Regions from separate parts of the Lysinibacillus sp. C5.1 genome, predicted to be linked through region 3. Evidence: riboswitches for the same ligand, from Rfam matches in the RefSeq annotation. Region 3 holds a riboswitch; each other region holds the start of a gene.
What was found. Region 3 has a riboswitch for S-adenosylmethionine ahead of I5435_RS01695 (O-acetylhomoserine aminocarboxypropyltransferase/cysteine synthase family protein). Riboswitches for the same ligand answer to the same signal wherever they lie in the genome.
Positions count from the first base shown of each region.

Region 1: another riboswitch for S-adenosylmethionine. It lies ahead of metK (methionine adenosyltransferase); the one in region 3 lies ahead of I5435_RS01695 (O-acetylhomoserine aminocarboxypropyltransferase/cysteine synthase family protein).
Region 2: another riboswitch for S-adenosylmethionine. It lies ahead of I5435_RS21640 (cyclase family protein); the one in region 3 lies ahead of I5435_RS01695 (O-acetylhomoserine aminocarboxypropyltransferase/cysteine synthase family protein).

Region 1 covers NZ_CP066226.1:3,550,566-3,554,783, forward strand. The annotation lists gene I5435_RS17285 (gamma carbonic anhydrase) at 1-84, shown strand, start outside; gene metK (methionine adenosyltransferase) at 446-1,642, opposite strand; SAM riboswitch class I at 1,899-2,017, opposite strand; gene pckA (phosphoenolpyruvate carboxykinase (ATP)) at 2,220-3,806, shown strand; gene I5435_RS17300 (alpha/beta hydrolase family protein) at 3,911-4,218, opposite strand, start outside.
Region 2 covers NZ_CP066226.1:4,398,207-4,402,424, reverse strand. The annotation lists gene I5435_RS21645 (Cof-type HAD-IIB family hydrolase) at 1-732, shown strand, start outside; gene I5435_RS21640 (cyclase family protein) at 1,026-1,763, opposite strand; SAM riboswitch class I at 1,858-1,957, opposite strand; gene I5435_RS21635 (DUF1540 domain-containing protein) at 2,387-2,545, shown strand; gene I5435_RS21630 (YuzC family spore coat inner layer protein) at 2,809-3,225, opposite strand; gene I5435_RS21625 (VOC family protein) at 3,389-3,829, shown strand; gene I5435_RS21620 (methyltransferase domain-containing protein) at 3,878-4,218, shown strand, end outside.
Region 3 covers NZ_CP066226.1:352,295-356,512, forward strand. The annotation lists gene I5435_RS01685 (succinyl-CoA:acetate CoA-transferase ScpC) at 1-526, shown strand, start outside; gene I5435_RS01690 (glycerol-3-phosphate acyltransferase) at 587-1,216, opposite strand; SAM riboswitch class I at 1,372-1,485, shown strand; gene I5435_RS01695 (O-acetylhomoserine aminocarboxypropyltransferase/cysteine synthase family protein) at 1,600-2,901, shown strand; gene I5435_RS01700 (hypothetical protein) at 3,300-3,686, shown strand; gene I5435_RS01705 (homoserine dehydrogenase) at 4,097-4,218, shown strand, end outside.

The DNA.
Region 1 (4,218 bases), 1.5 Mb from region 3:
AATGCTGAAGACAAGGAAGATATGGAACGTATCGTTAGAGAATACGCGGAAAAAGGACAATATTACAAATCTCTTCAAAAATAATGGATGCTTACAAAACGGGCGAATTGCCCCTATAGTTGTAGATGTTTGCATACGTAACAACTCTTTATAAAAAAAATTCGCAATTTCCTTCCACTAACCGCCTACAGTACATCTTGTATGTAGACGTACGGGAAGAAAGCGAATTTTTTCAATCACTTACGTAAAGTCCGCTTAAATCTTTCACTCGATTAAAGAGCACTAGTTGCCTTCACGATTTAAATAGAAGGTGCATTACTCCCCGACTTAGCAGCAAGTAAGAAGAAATGCGAAAGGCAAGATAAAAAGGGGCCACTAGCTAGCCCCTTTCAAAAAAACATTTACGTTTGTTCATTACCAAATCGAATGTTCTTGACAAAACAGATTATAAACTAGCTTTTTCTCTTAGTGCATCTGCCTTGTCCGTATTTTCCCAAGGTACATTTAAATCTGTACGGCCAAAGTGACCGTATGCAGCCGTTTGTTTATAGATTGGACGACGTAAATCAAGCATTTTAATGATGCCTGCTGGACGTAGATCGAAAAGTTCGCGAACCCATTTTACAATTTCACTTTCACTTACTCGTCCTGTACCAAACGTATCAACGGCAATCGATACTGGCTGTGCTACACCGATAGCATAAGCAAGCTGTACTTCTGCACGTTCTGCTAAACCAGCTGCAACAATATTTTTCGCTACATAACGTGCTGCATAGGCTGCTGAACGGTCCACTTTCGTAGCATCCTTACCAGAGAATGCACCACCACCATGACGTGCATAACCACCGTATGTATCAACGATGATTTTACGACCAGTAAGTCCAGCATCTCCTTTTGGACCACCGATAACAAAACGACCAGTTGGGTTGATGAAGTATTTCGTCTGTGCATCTAATAACTCACTAGGAACTACTGGAGCAATTACTAATGCTTTTAAATCTGCTTGAATTTGTTCAAGTGTTGCTTCTTCATCATGCTGAGTTGAAATAACAATCGTATCAACACGAACAGGGACATTGTTTTCATCATACTCAATTGTTACTTGCGTTTTACCATCTGGACGTAAATATGCTAATTCACCTGATTTACGTACTTCTGTTAAACGACGAGCCAATTTATGCGCTAAACTAATTGGTAGAGGCATCAATTCAGGTGTTTCATTACATGCATAACCGAACATTAATCCTTGGTCACCTGCACCAATTGCTTCAATATCCGCATCTGTCATTGAACCTTCACGCGCTTCTAATGCTTGGTCTACACCTTGGGCAATATCAGGTGATTGCTCTCCGATTGCGACTAGTACAGCTAAGTTTTCAGCATCAAAGCCATACTTGCCTCGTGTATAGCCGATTTCTGCTACTGTATCACGCACAATGCCTTTAATATCTACATAAGTAGAAGTAGTAATTTCTCCTGCTACTAATACTAAGCCTGTTGTGACCGTTGTTTCACACGCTACACGGGCATTAGGATCTTCTGTTAAAATAGCATCTAAAATAGCATCCGAGATTTGATCACAAATTTTATCGGGATGTCCTTCTGTTACACTCTCTGATGTAAACAATCGACGGTTTGTCATTTGGTTTTCCTCCTATTACTCTTACAAATAGTATTTGCGAAATTAATACGGTACTCATTACCCATGTCAAGTCCGCTCCTAAAGGATTGAACTCTCAAGCCGTTGTTGCTTTTAACATGAGGATTTCGAAAGATCCGTCATTATAATAAGGAAAGAATTGCACATACTTACCTTTACATTCATTTTAAAAATAAAAAAAATCCTTTTCTCACGTGTACTTAACATGAGGAAAGGAATAATGACTTCTAACCTTTCACTCTTATCGTTCAAGGGGTATCCCCTTGCATCAGGTTGGCACCAACGCATGTCGTGAAATAGTTCATGCAGGTTGCCGGGTTTCACAGGGCCTGACCCTCCACCAGCTCGGGATAAGAGTATCCGTTCAATTCCTCATCTTACGTAAAAGGTAGAACAATGTCAATTATTTTATGTCGTTTTGTTGAAAAGTATTTAAAACTCGAAAATAATTTTTGAATTAGTATAGATTATTAAAGCAATTGTGTTATACTATTTTTGAAATTAAGAAAAACTCCCTCAAACTCAAGGGAATACTATAAAAAAGGATGGTATTTAATCGATGAATTCAGTAGAAATTGCAAACGAACTGAAGGAATTATTAAACGGCGGGAACATTAACGTTCAACTTTCAGTACCACAATTAGCTGAAAAAGCTACATCTCGTGGTGAGGCAATGTTAACAGTAGATGGCGCAGTTCGTGCAGAAACTGGCAAATACACTGGTCGTTCACCTAAAGATAAATATACGGTAGAAGAAGAAAGCACAAAAGATAAAATTGACTGGGGTAAAGTAAACCAACCAATTTCTTCTGAAGTGTTCGATAACTTATATGTAAAAGTAGTTAAATACTTAAAAGAACGTGACGAATTATTTGTATTTAAAGGTTTTGCTGGTGCTGACAAAGATTCACAATTAAGTATTCAAGTAATCAATGAATATGCTTGGCACAATCTTTTCGCCCATCAATTATTTATCCGTCCAACTGAAGAAGAATTAGCTTCTCACGTTGCTGATTTCACAATTATTTCAGCTCCTAACTTTAAAGCAGATCCAGCTGTTGATGGTACAGCTTCTGAAACATTCATCATTGTATCACTTGAAAAGAAAATCATCCTAATCGGTGGTACTGAATATGCTGGTGAAATTAAAAAATCGATTTTCGGTATTATGAACTACCTATTACCACAACAAGGCATCTTATCAATGCACTGTTCAGCAAACGTTGGGGAAGCTGGTGACGTAGCATTATTCTTCGGTTTATCTGGTACTGGTAAAACGACTTTATCTGCTGATCCTGACCGCAAATTAATCGGTGACGATGAGCATGGTTGGTCTGACAACGGCGTATTTAACATTGAAGGTGGTTGCTACGCAAAAACAATTAACCTTTCTGCTGAAAAAGAACCTGAAATCTACAACGCAATCCGCTTCGGTTCTGTACTAGAGAACGTAGCTGTAGACCCTGAAACTCGTGTTTGCGACTACGATGATGGTTCATTAACAGAAAATACACGTGTTGCTTATCCAATCCAATATATCGAAAATATCGTTGATCCATCTGTTGCAGGTCACCCAAAAACAATCATCTTCTTAACTGCTGATGCATTTGGTGTTTTACCTCCAATCAGTAAATTAACAAAAGAGCAAGCAATGTATCACTTCCTAAGTGGTTTCACATCTAAACTTGCAGGTACTGAACGTGGTGTAACAGAGCCAGAACCAGTATTCTCTACATGTTTCGGTTCTCCATTCCTTCCACTTCCAGCAACTGTTTATGCAGAAATGTTAGGTCAAAAAATCGATGAGCATGGCGCACAAGTATTCCTTGTAAACACTGGTTGGACTGGTGGCGAATACGGTACAGGTAGCCGTATGAAGCTTTCTTATACTCGTTCAATGGTACGTGCAGCAATCGACGGAAAACTAAACAATGTTGAAACAATTCAAGATGCTGTATTCGGTTTACACATCCCTACAGCAGTTGAAGGTGTACCAACAGAAGTGCTAAACCCACGTGATGCTTGGTCAGACAAAGCTGCTTACGATGTGAAAGCTGCTGAACTTGCTGGTCTATTCAACGACAACTTCAAGAAATTCTCAAATGTTTCTGAAGCAATCACTAATCTTGGTGGGCCATTAAAATAATGCATACAAAAAGGGAACGATGTATTCGTTCCCTTTTTTTTTAGTGTCTTTTTTTAGTGTCTTTTTTTAGTGTCTTTTTTTAGTGTCAGGCACTCAAACAATTTTCACTGCTTCTTCATCCATTCGCATAATGCACGAACCGTTTCACGATTTTGGGCAGGTGGATATTGGTGGGCAAAACGTTGATCATACCAAGTTTCATACACTTTATTGGCATCTTCTAAGTAAAATGCTAACTGCCTTGCATGCTCAATATCTACATTTTCATCCCGATAGCCGTGGATAATTAGCACTGGGGCTGTAATCTGATCGACTTGAAATAAAGGTGTGCGTGCATCATAGGCTTCTGGAACACGATTAGGTGTCCCGCCAATAACCCGTTTCATCATTCGACGCATATCGGTTCGCTCCC
Region 2 (4,218 bases), 640 kb from region 3:
ATCAATTATGAGGATGGTTGTATTGAAAGTAGTACCAAGAATGCTTTACATACACTAAAAAACAAAGGGATTCGATTAGTCGCTGCAACTGGTAGACCACTATCTATGTGTCAGGATTTACATAAATTAGGTATTGATACATTTATTACGGCGAATGGTGCTTATGTTCGGCACGGAGAACAAATCATCTATGCCAGCCCCATCGCTCAAACTATTGTACAAAGTGTTAAAGCTTTTGCTGACGACCATCAAAATAGCCTGTCATTTTTCACTGAACAATTATCGATGAATAGTGTGCAGCACCCTGCAACACTAAAGGCAATGAATGAGACATTGTCTTTAAGACAATATCCGCCCGTCAATAAAAATATTTTAAATGAGCAAGTTTACTTAATGTGTTTATATGTAAATGAACAGGTAGAGAAAAAGTATAGAACACAATTTCCAAATTTGAAGTTTGAAAGATGGCATCCTATGATTACGAATGTTTTACAAGAGGATGTATCAAAAGCAATTGCTGTTGAAGCTGTACTTAGTTATTTCAAGTTACATCCAAAAGAGGCGATTGCTTTTGGGGATGGAGATAATGATATGGATATGCTAAAGCAAGTTGGATATGGTATTGCAATGGGCAATGGAAGTGTAGCCTTAAAAAATATTGCGGATGAGGTCACGATGGCATCGAATAAAGGCGGCATTGATTACGCCTTGCGCAAACTACAGTTGATCTAAAAAGAAATGCCATCTTTGCTATTGGTAATGGCGACTCTAGCGGGATGAACATGGAGAGAAAAAAGCCCCGCAGGAAGTGAGGGTAGTAGATAGCTACATACAAAGAAAAAGTGTTAGATTGACAATCAATCTAACACTTTTTTGTTGAACCGTTGTTGTCCGCTTCGGCGGTGCTTTCCGCTCAGCACAGTAAGTCGTAACCCTCGCTAACGCGCAGGTTTAATAGCCAAAATTTATGAACACCTTTCTTCTGTTCCTTAAATTTTTTAAGTTATGCTCCAGCTTTTTTGTAACTAAGGCAAAATAGCAAATGAGCGTACGGGGAAGCCAGATGCTTTTTCAGGCTTTGGCACAATATTGAAAATGACTGCCCCCTTTGGTGGTAGTTTGTCTAAGTTTGTCATTAGCTCAATTTGGTATGTATCCTGATCCAGTACGAAGTATTCGCCATTTAACGTACCATTTTTACGGAAATCAGCCGCTGAATCTGTATCAAACGTTTCATGACCAATGGCACTTATATTTCTTTCTGTAAATAAAAACGTTAAAGCTTCTAATCCCCAACCTGGAATATGGTTGTGACCATCCTTGTCTTTATTACTAAATAATTCTTTATCCGGCCAGCGTTTACTCCAATCAGTTCGCAGTGCCACAAATGTTCCTGCTTCAATCTTTCCATATTCGGCTTCGAAGTTGAGTATATCTTGTACACTTAAAGTGAAATCATGGTTCGAAGCGGCCTCCTTGGACTTATCAATCACAATAAGTGGAAGAACAAGTTCTTTTAATGCTAATTCATCCAAGTAGCGTGCATCTGAAACAAAGTGAATGGGTGGATCAATATGTGTACCATATTGCCCGGGAAACGTAAATTGTTGTGCAAAGAAACCATCATCATGGGAAAATAACGTTTCAAACTTCGCATCATCAAACATAAAGAAATGTGGCGAGTTAGGTCCGAAAGTATGTGTTAAGTCAACCCATTGTTTTGATTTTAATAGTTGCAGTGCTTGTAAAAGTTCATTTGTCATTTTTATTCCCCGCTTTCTCTGACTATGTGTAGTGTAAAAAAACAAAAAAGAGCCCTACTTGTAGAAGAGGACTCTCATGTAACTGAAGTCAATCTTCTCATCTTTTGCGAATCTCGCACTTGGAATTAGCACCATGCCTTAGACTGGTTGCTGAGACTTCATAGGGCCAATCCCTCCATCTCTCTTGATAAGAAAAATATATGAATTTTCAGAATTAGTAATACCAACTACTTTAGCATAATCATCTATAGTTTACAAGTTCTATAGGAATATATGGATATAAATATAGCAATATAGATAAGGATTGTCACATAGCGGATTTTCCCCATCCACTTGCAAGGACTATGCGGGGTGCTTTTTTAGTGGGAACTATATAGTAGATATTTGAATGCCTTGTGATATAAAAATAATGTACGTATCAATAGTCAGTAAATATCAAATAATTTGAAATATCAGCAAATTAATATAAATCTTATATAATAATTAATAATTCGGTAAATATATTTATTTTGCATTATTTTGAAAATTGTAGTTAAATAACCCTGATTTTTAGCTTAATTATTGAAATGTTATCTGTGATTATTTAGAATAATTTTAAATAGATTTGAGGGGGGTGTGATACGATGGCACAACAGATTCTATGTGAAGTCAATAACTGCACGTATTGGGGTTCAGGAAACAAATGTACTGCAGAGGCTATTTACGTTGTTAGTCAAAAAGGTCAGCGGGCATCCAATAGTGAAGAAACAGGATGCAAAACATTTACACCTGAAGAGCATTAAGGCCGGTAGAAGCCGGGGCACAAGAGAAAAAGTGTTAGATTGACGACAATCAATCTAACACTTTTTTGCTTTGCGTTAATGTATGCTATGGAGGATGTTTTCAAATGTCGTAATTGGTTATATCTATTTGAACAATAGGGTAGGTGCATTTTTTCTTTTTACTCCACATAATCCAATGAGTGATACCAGCTACTTTAGCATAATCATCTATTGTTTATAAGTTCTGTCGGAATATATAGATACGAAAATAGCAAGTCTCTTAGTCACCAATATAACACTAACGCTAAACTACAACACCCACCTTCTCTCAAAACAATACGAATATTATCTGGCGTATATTTCGCCTCAAACTTCGTTGTAATTCCAGCAGAAGAAATAAGTTTTTGGACTTCATCTTGATTGGATAGCTGTGCGGCGTTTTTAAGATCATGTGCAAATTGATCAGAACCCTCAATTTTCTCTGTCAGTAATTGCACTTGTTGCATAATTGTTTGCATCCCTTTTGCTGACGTCTTTAACTTTATGGTATTAATAGGCGGATAAGGGCTTGTTGTCGTGGTAGGCATGGCAAGTTGTCTAGGGACATGATGGGGTGTAGGTGGGATAGACATTCCCCAATTTGGATAATGGTTATAAACATAATACGGATAAGGATTGTAATACAGCGGATTTCCTCCCATCCATTTGCTAATCTCTTATGTATCTTATGTAGTTACATAACGTTTTGTGTGAGGCTGTTCTTCTTTCAAGACGGAGCATAAGGCATATATAATGATTTGCATTAAAGGGAATTAAAGAAAAAAATAGAATAAGTAATAGATATTGAGAAAAGGGGGTTATTGCATGAATCGTTTAAATTTAATTACATTGGGTGTAAAAAGTATGGTTGAGTCGCTTGCATTTTATCGTGAAGGGCTTGGTTTTGAGGTGGTTGTCTATGGAGATGAAACAAATCCTGATGTGATTTTCTTCAATAATGGAGGAACAAAAATTTCTCTATTTCCTATAGAACGATTAGCAAAGGATATAAATGAAGAAAACCCACCAAAAGCAGGCACCGACTTTACGGGCTTTACGCTTGCCTATAATGGAAAATCTAAAGAAGAAGTCGATGCAATCTTTTCCCTAGCAAAAAAAGCTGGAGCAAACATTGTGAAAGAGCCTGAAACGGTGTTTTGGGGAGGGTATAGCGGTTATTTCCAAGATCCCAACGGTTATTATTGGGAAGTTGCATATGGAGATACGTGGGAATTTGATGAAACGGATATGTTAATTATTAAATAATAAATAGCGTGCGTAAAATTTAACTAGTTGGACAGAGGGGTTGAGATGGTGCAGCAACCATTTTGGGAGAAAGAGTACTTAGCAGATACGCATTTCGCTTTTGGTAATCCTAGTGAGGAAGTAGTGGAATGGGCAAAAAAATTACCAGCGGATGCACGCATTTTAGATATAGGATGTGGCGATGGTAGACATGCCGTTTATTTAGCACAGCTGGGGTTTAAGGTAGAAGCCATTGATATTTCAGAGGCAGGTATTGCTAAAATAAATAGATACAAAGCGTCGCACCAGCTACATAATTTACAGGTAGATGTTCAAGATATTATTACATATCAGTTTAGCGATACGTATGATTGCATCATTTCACATGGCCTATTTCATTTTTTAGCGCG
Region 3 (4,218 bases):
TGATAAATTAGTATTACGTCCACAGGAAATTTCTAATCATCCGGAAATTATCCGTCGACTCGGTTTAATTTCTGTAAATACAGCGCTTGAGCTAGATATTTATGGTAATGTAAATTCAACTCATGTTTCTGGCACACGAATGATGAATGGGATTGGTGGTTCTGGTGATTTTGCTCGTAATGCACGGTTAGGTATTTTTGTGACGAAATCGTATGCAAAAGGCGGTAAAATTTCTAGTATCGTACCAATGGTTTCGCATGTAGACCATACAGAACATGATGTAGATATTATTGTCACAGAACAAGGTGTTGCAGACTTGCGTGGTTTAGCACCGAAAGAGCGTGTAGGACGTATTATTGAAAACTGTGCGCATCCAGATTATAAGGAACAATTATGGGCGTACTTTAACGAAGCGAACGAGGCAACAGGCGGCCACCATACACCACATATTTTAGAAAAAGCGCTTTCTTGGCATGTCAATTTAGCTAAGAACGGTACAATGCAAGATCCATCATTTGCAAAATAATGATATAAAAAAGCCTTGAGAGTTTGTTTGTTGTCTCTCAAGGCTTTAATTTGTTTAAGTTTATTTTTTAAAGGCAGATGTTACTTTAGGCTCTGTCCCTTGGATAAGCCGTTTAATATTTTCAATATGCAACATAAGCGCGATACCAAAAAGAACAATTGCAATCATTGTTGGTCCAATACCAGGTATCCATAAGTAAGTTGCTGTACAAAAAACAATATAAAATACAAGCACACCAATGATTAAATAATTTGTTGTTAAAGATAAAATGACAAATAACATAAGTGCAAATAATGCAATTTTCCAATCAATAGCGAGCAATATGCCTATGATTGATGCAGTTCCTTTGCCGCCTTTGAAGCCCATATGGAACGGGAAGTTATGACCTAGTATTACACTAGCAGCTATAGCATAGGTTAATAACCACATTTGTACTTCAGTAAATTGTGAAGCATTGGAGGTAAAGTAGTAAAGTGCGCATAGTACGGCAGCAACGCCTTTACCTATATCAATAAGTGCTACTAATATGCCGTATTTCCATCCAAGAGAAAGCGTTGCGTTTGAGGCACCCGCATTGCCATGGCCAGTCTTTTTTAAATCTACTCCAGATAGAAACTGTGCCACTTTAGAGCCATGAATACAGCCGATTAGATAACCAATAATAATAAAAATAATCATGGCTTTTACCATAAAAATACTCCTTTCAAACTATATTTTTATATAGTGTATGTGTTCTTATTACGTAAAGGAGCAGACAGAAGTTTCAGAAAAAAATAAATTTTACTGTTGACAGAAAAAAAGTCTATGTTTATACTGTGTAACAACGATGGAAATTGAATCACATACTCTTATCAAGAGCGGCGGAGGGATAGGCCCTATGATGCCCGGCAACCAGTGAGTGACGAACTTGCTAAGGTGCTAATTCCTACAGATTCTTACTTGGATCTGGCAGATAAGGGGAGGAAAACTTGCAACCGCAACCCTCTTCTTAACTGAAGGGGGTTTTTGTTTTCTCACATAAATCCTCCTCATCTCCGGTACCATCGTAAAAACCCATTTAGGAGGAAGAAAACATGTCGAATTTTAAACCAGAAACTTTACTATTACACGGTGGCCAAGAGCCAGACCCAGTGACAGGCTCTCGAACTGTACCGGTGTACCGTTCTACAGCTTTCGTATTTAAAGACACTGCTCATGCGCAACGTCTTTTCGCATTAGAAGAAGCGGGCAATATTTATACACGTATTACAAACCCAACTGTAGATGTTTTTGAAAAACGCGTCGCTTTATTGGAGGGCGGTACAGCAGCAGTAGCACTTTCATCAGGTGCAGCAGCTATCGCATTTTCAATTTTAAATCTTTCAGGAGCAGGGGATGAAATCGTAGCAGCAAGTTCTTTATACGGAGGAACATATAACTTATTAGCAAATACACTACCAAACTACGGTATTAAAACAATTTTCGTAGATGAAACAAATCCTGAAAATTTCCGATCTGCCATTAATGAAAAGACAAAAGCAGTGTTCGCTGAAATTTACGGAAACCCAAGCTTAAAAGTGCTAGATGTAGAGGCAGTAGCTACAATTGCACATGACAACGGTTTACCTTTAATTATTGATAGCACTTTTGCTTCACCATATGGCTCAACACCAATCGACTTCGGTGCAGATATCGTCGTTCACTCAGCGACAAAATGGATTGGCGGTCACGGTACAACTTTAGGTGGTGTAGTTGTGGATGCGGGGAAATTTGATTGGACTCAAGGTAGATTCCCAGGATTTACAGAACCTGATGCATCTTATCATGGATTACGATACGGTATTGATACGGCAGCGGCTGCATTTGCCACAAAACTGCGCGTGCAATTACTACGTGATTTTGGACCAACATTAAGTGCAGATGCTGCATTTAACTTATTACAAGGTTTAGAAACGCTTCATTTGCGTATTCCTAAACATAATGAAAATGCATTAGCAGTTGCAGAATATTTACGTAACCACCCATCTGTGGAGTATGTAAACTATAATGGATTAGAAGATTTTGCTACACATGATTTAGCGAAGAAATATTTGAAAAATGGCTTCGGTTCAGTGCTTACATTTGGCATTAAAGGTGGACGAGAAGCAGGCCGTCAATTAATAGACAGCGTAAAATTATTTTCACACGTAGCAAATGTAGGCGATGCAAAATCACTAATTATTCACCCAGCGTCTACAACTCATCAACAGTTATCTGCTGAGGAATTAATCCAAACTGGCGTTTCCGAGTCGCTCATTCGCTTATCAATCGGTTTAGAGGCAGTTGAGGATATTATTGCAGATTTAGAACAAGCTATTGCGCAAGTAACAACTACTGAACAAAAAGTAGAAGCATAACCTATTTAGATAAACAAAGATGTATGTTGTAGCGTTTACGTATTTTCTCATTCGAAAAGCCTCATTTGGTAATGCGTATAACGTTGCTACATTAATCCTTACCTCATTTGGTGAGTTTTCAGAAATTTTTTATAAATAATACCTAGTAATTTTATAAGTATTGTTGACTTAGTTAATGCCATGCTGTATACTAGGGATTAAGTAAAACGTTCGAAAGGCTACCAACCTTGAACAAAGTGTTGATGTTACTAAACTTTCACCGCCATTCATTAGGCGAAAACAACTAACTTGTTTTCATAAGTGCTCCCCCACTTTTGAATATATACATGAAAGGGGGTAGCTACATAGCCAGTAGCTACTCTCGCTTTCCATAACTGATCGAAAAAGGAGTGTTATCAATGGCAAATATTTATCGTGCACAAAATGTAACTGCTTATCTTATATATGAATTAAATGAAAGCCATCATTTTGTAAATAATATGGCCATTCAATACTTACTTTCGACAGTTGAATCAAAATGGCAACAAACCTTTGGACATAGTGCTTTTGAAGAAATCGTATATGCTAAAGAAGAAGGCTATACTGTAAAAGAAGTTTTTGAAGAGTATAAAGTTCATGGTACAGACCATATCGCGCTACCTGCGACAGAGTATTACTTACAATATGGGTCATTTCAACTAATTGAGCGCACATATGCCATACCGAACTTTACACAGGAAGAAATCAAACTAGTACAATCAGCTTTAGCACAATATCGTTATCGATTATTTTTACTAGCAAGTTAACTTTCCCTTATATTTTTTAGCTCATTCTCTACTGCTATAGGGAATGAGCTTTTTGTTGTGCTAAGTTATTTGTTGAATTTATTTCGACTTTTCAAGACAGCCATTCTATAGGTAGTATCTTCGTACATATATAATAGAAGAAAGGCATTTTTTTTATAAAAGAATCGTCAATATTTGTTCAAAAATTATAGATTTATAAAAAAAACGTATAATAAAGGCAATGAAACCGATTTCTTTTGCACGCCTAGAGAAAACAAATGTCCATCCTAGAAAGATTTTTCTTGTGCAATGGATTTATTTGCGTTACAATTTTCTTTAGGTTAAATTTTGAATTATTTGAATATGTGCTTGTAGGCACAAACTTTATATAGAGAGAAAACTGGAGAAATGTACGTTGGAGGGAATCAAGTATGGCAACTATAAAGGCAGCGATCTTAGGATTTGGAACTGTAGGTCAAGGGATTTATCATATTTTAAATGAAAAGCGTGAAGAGCTAAAACATAAATTAGGCATTGAGTTAGAAGTAGCAAA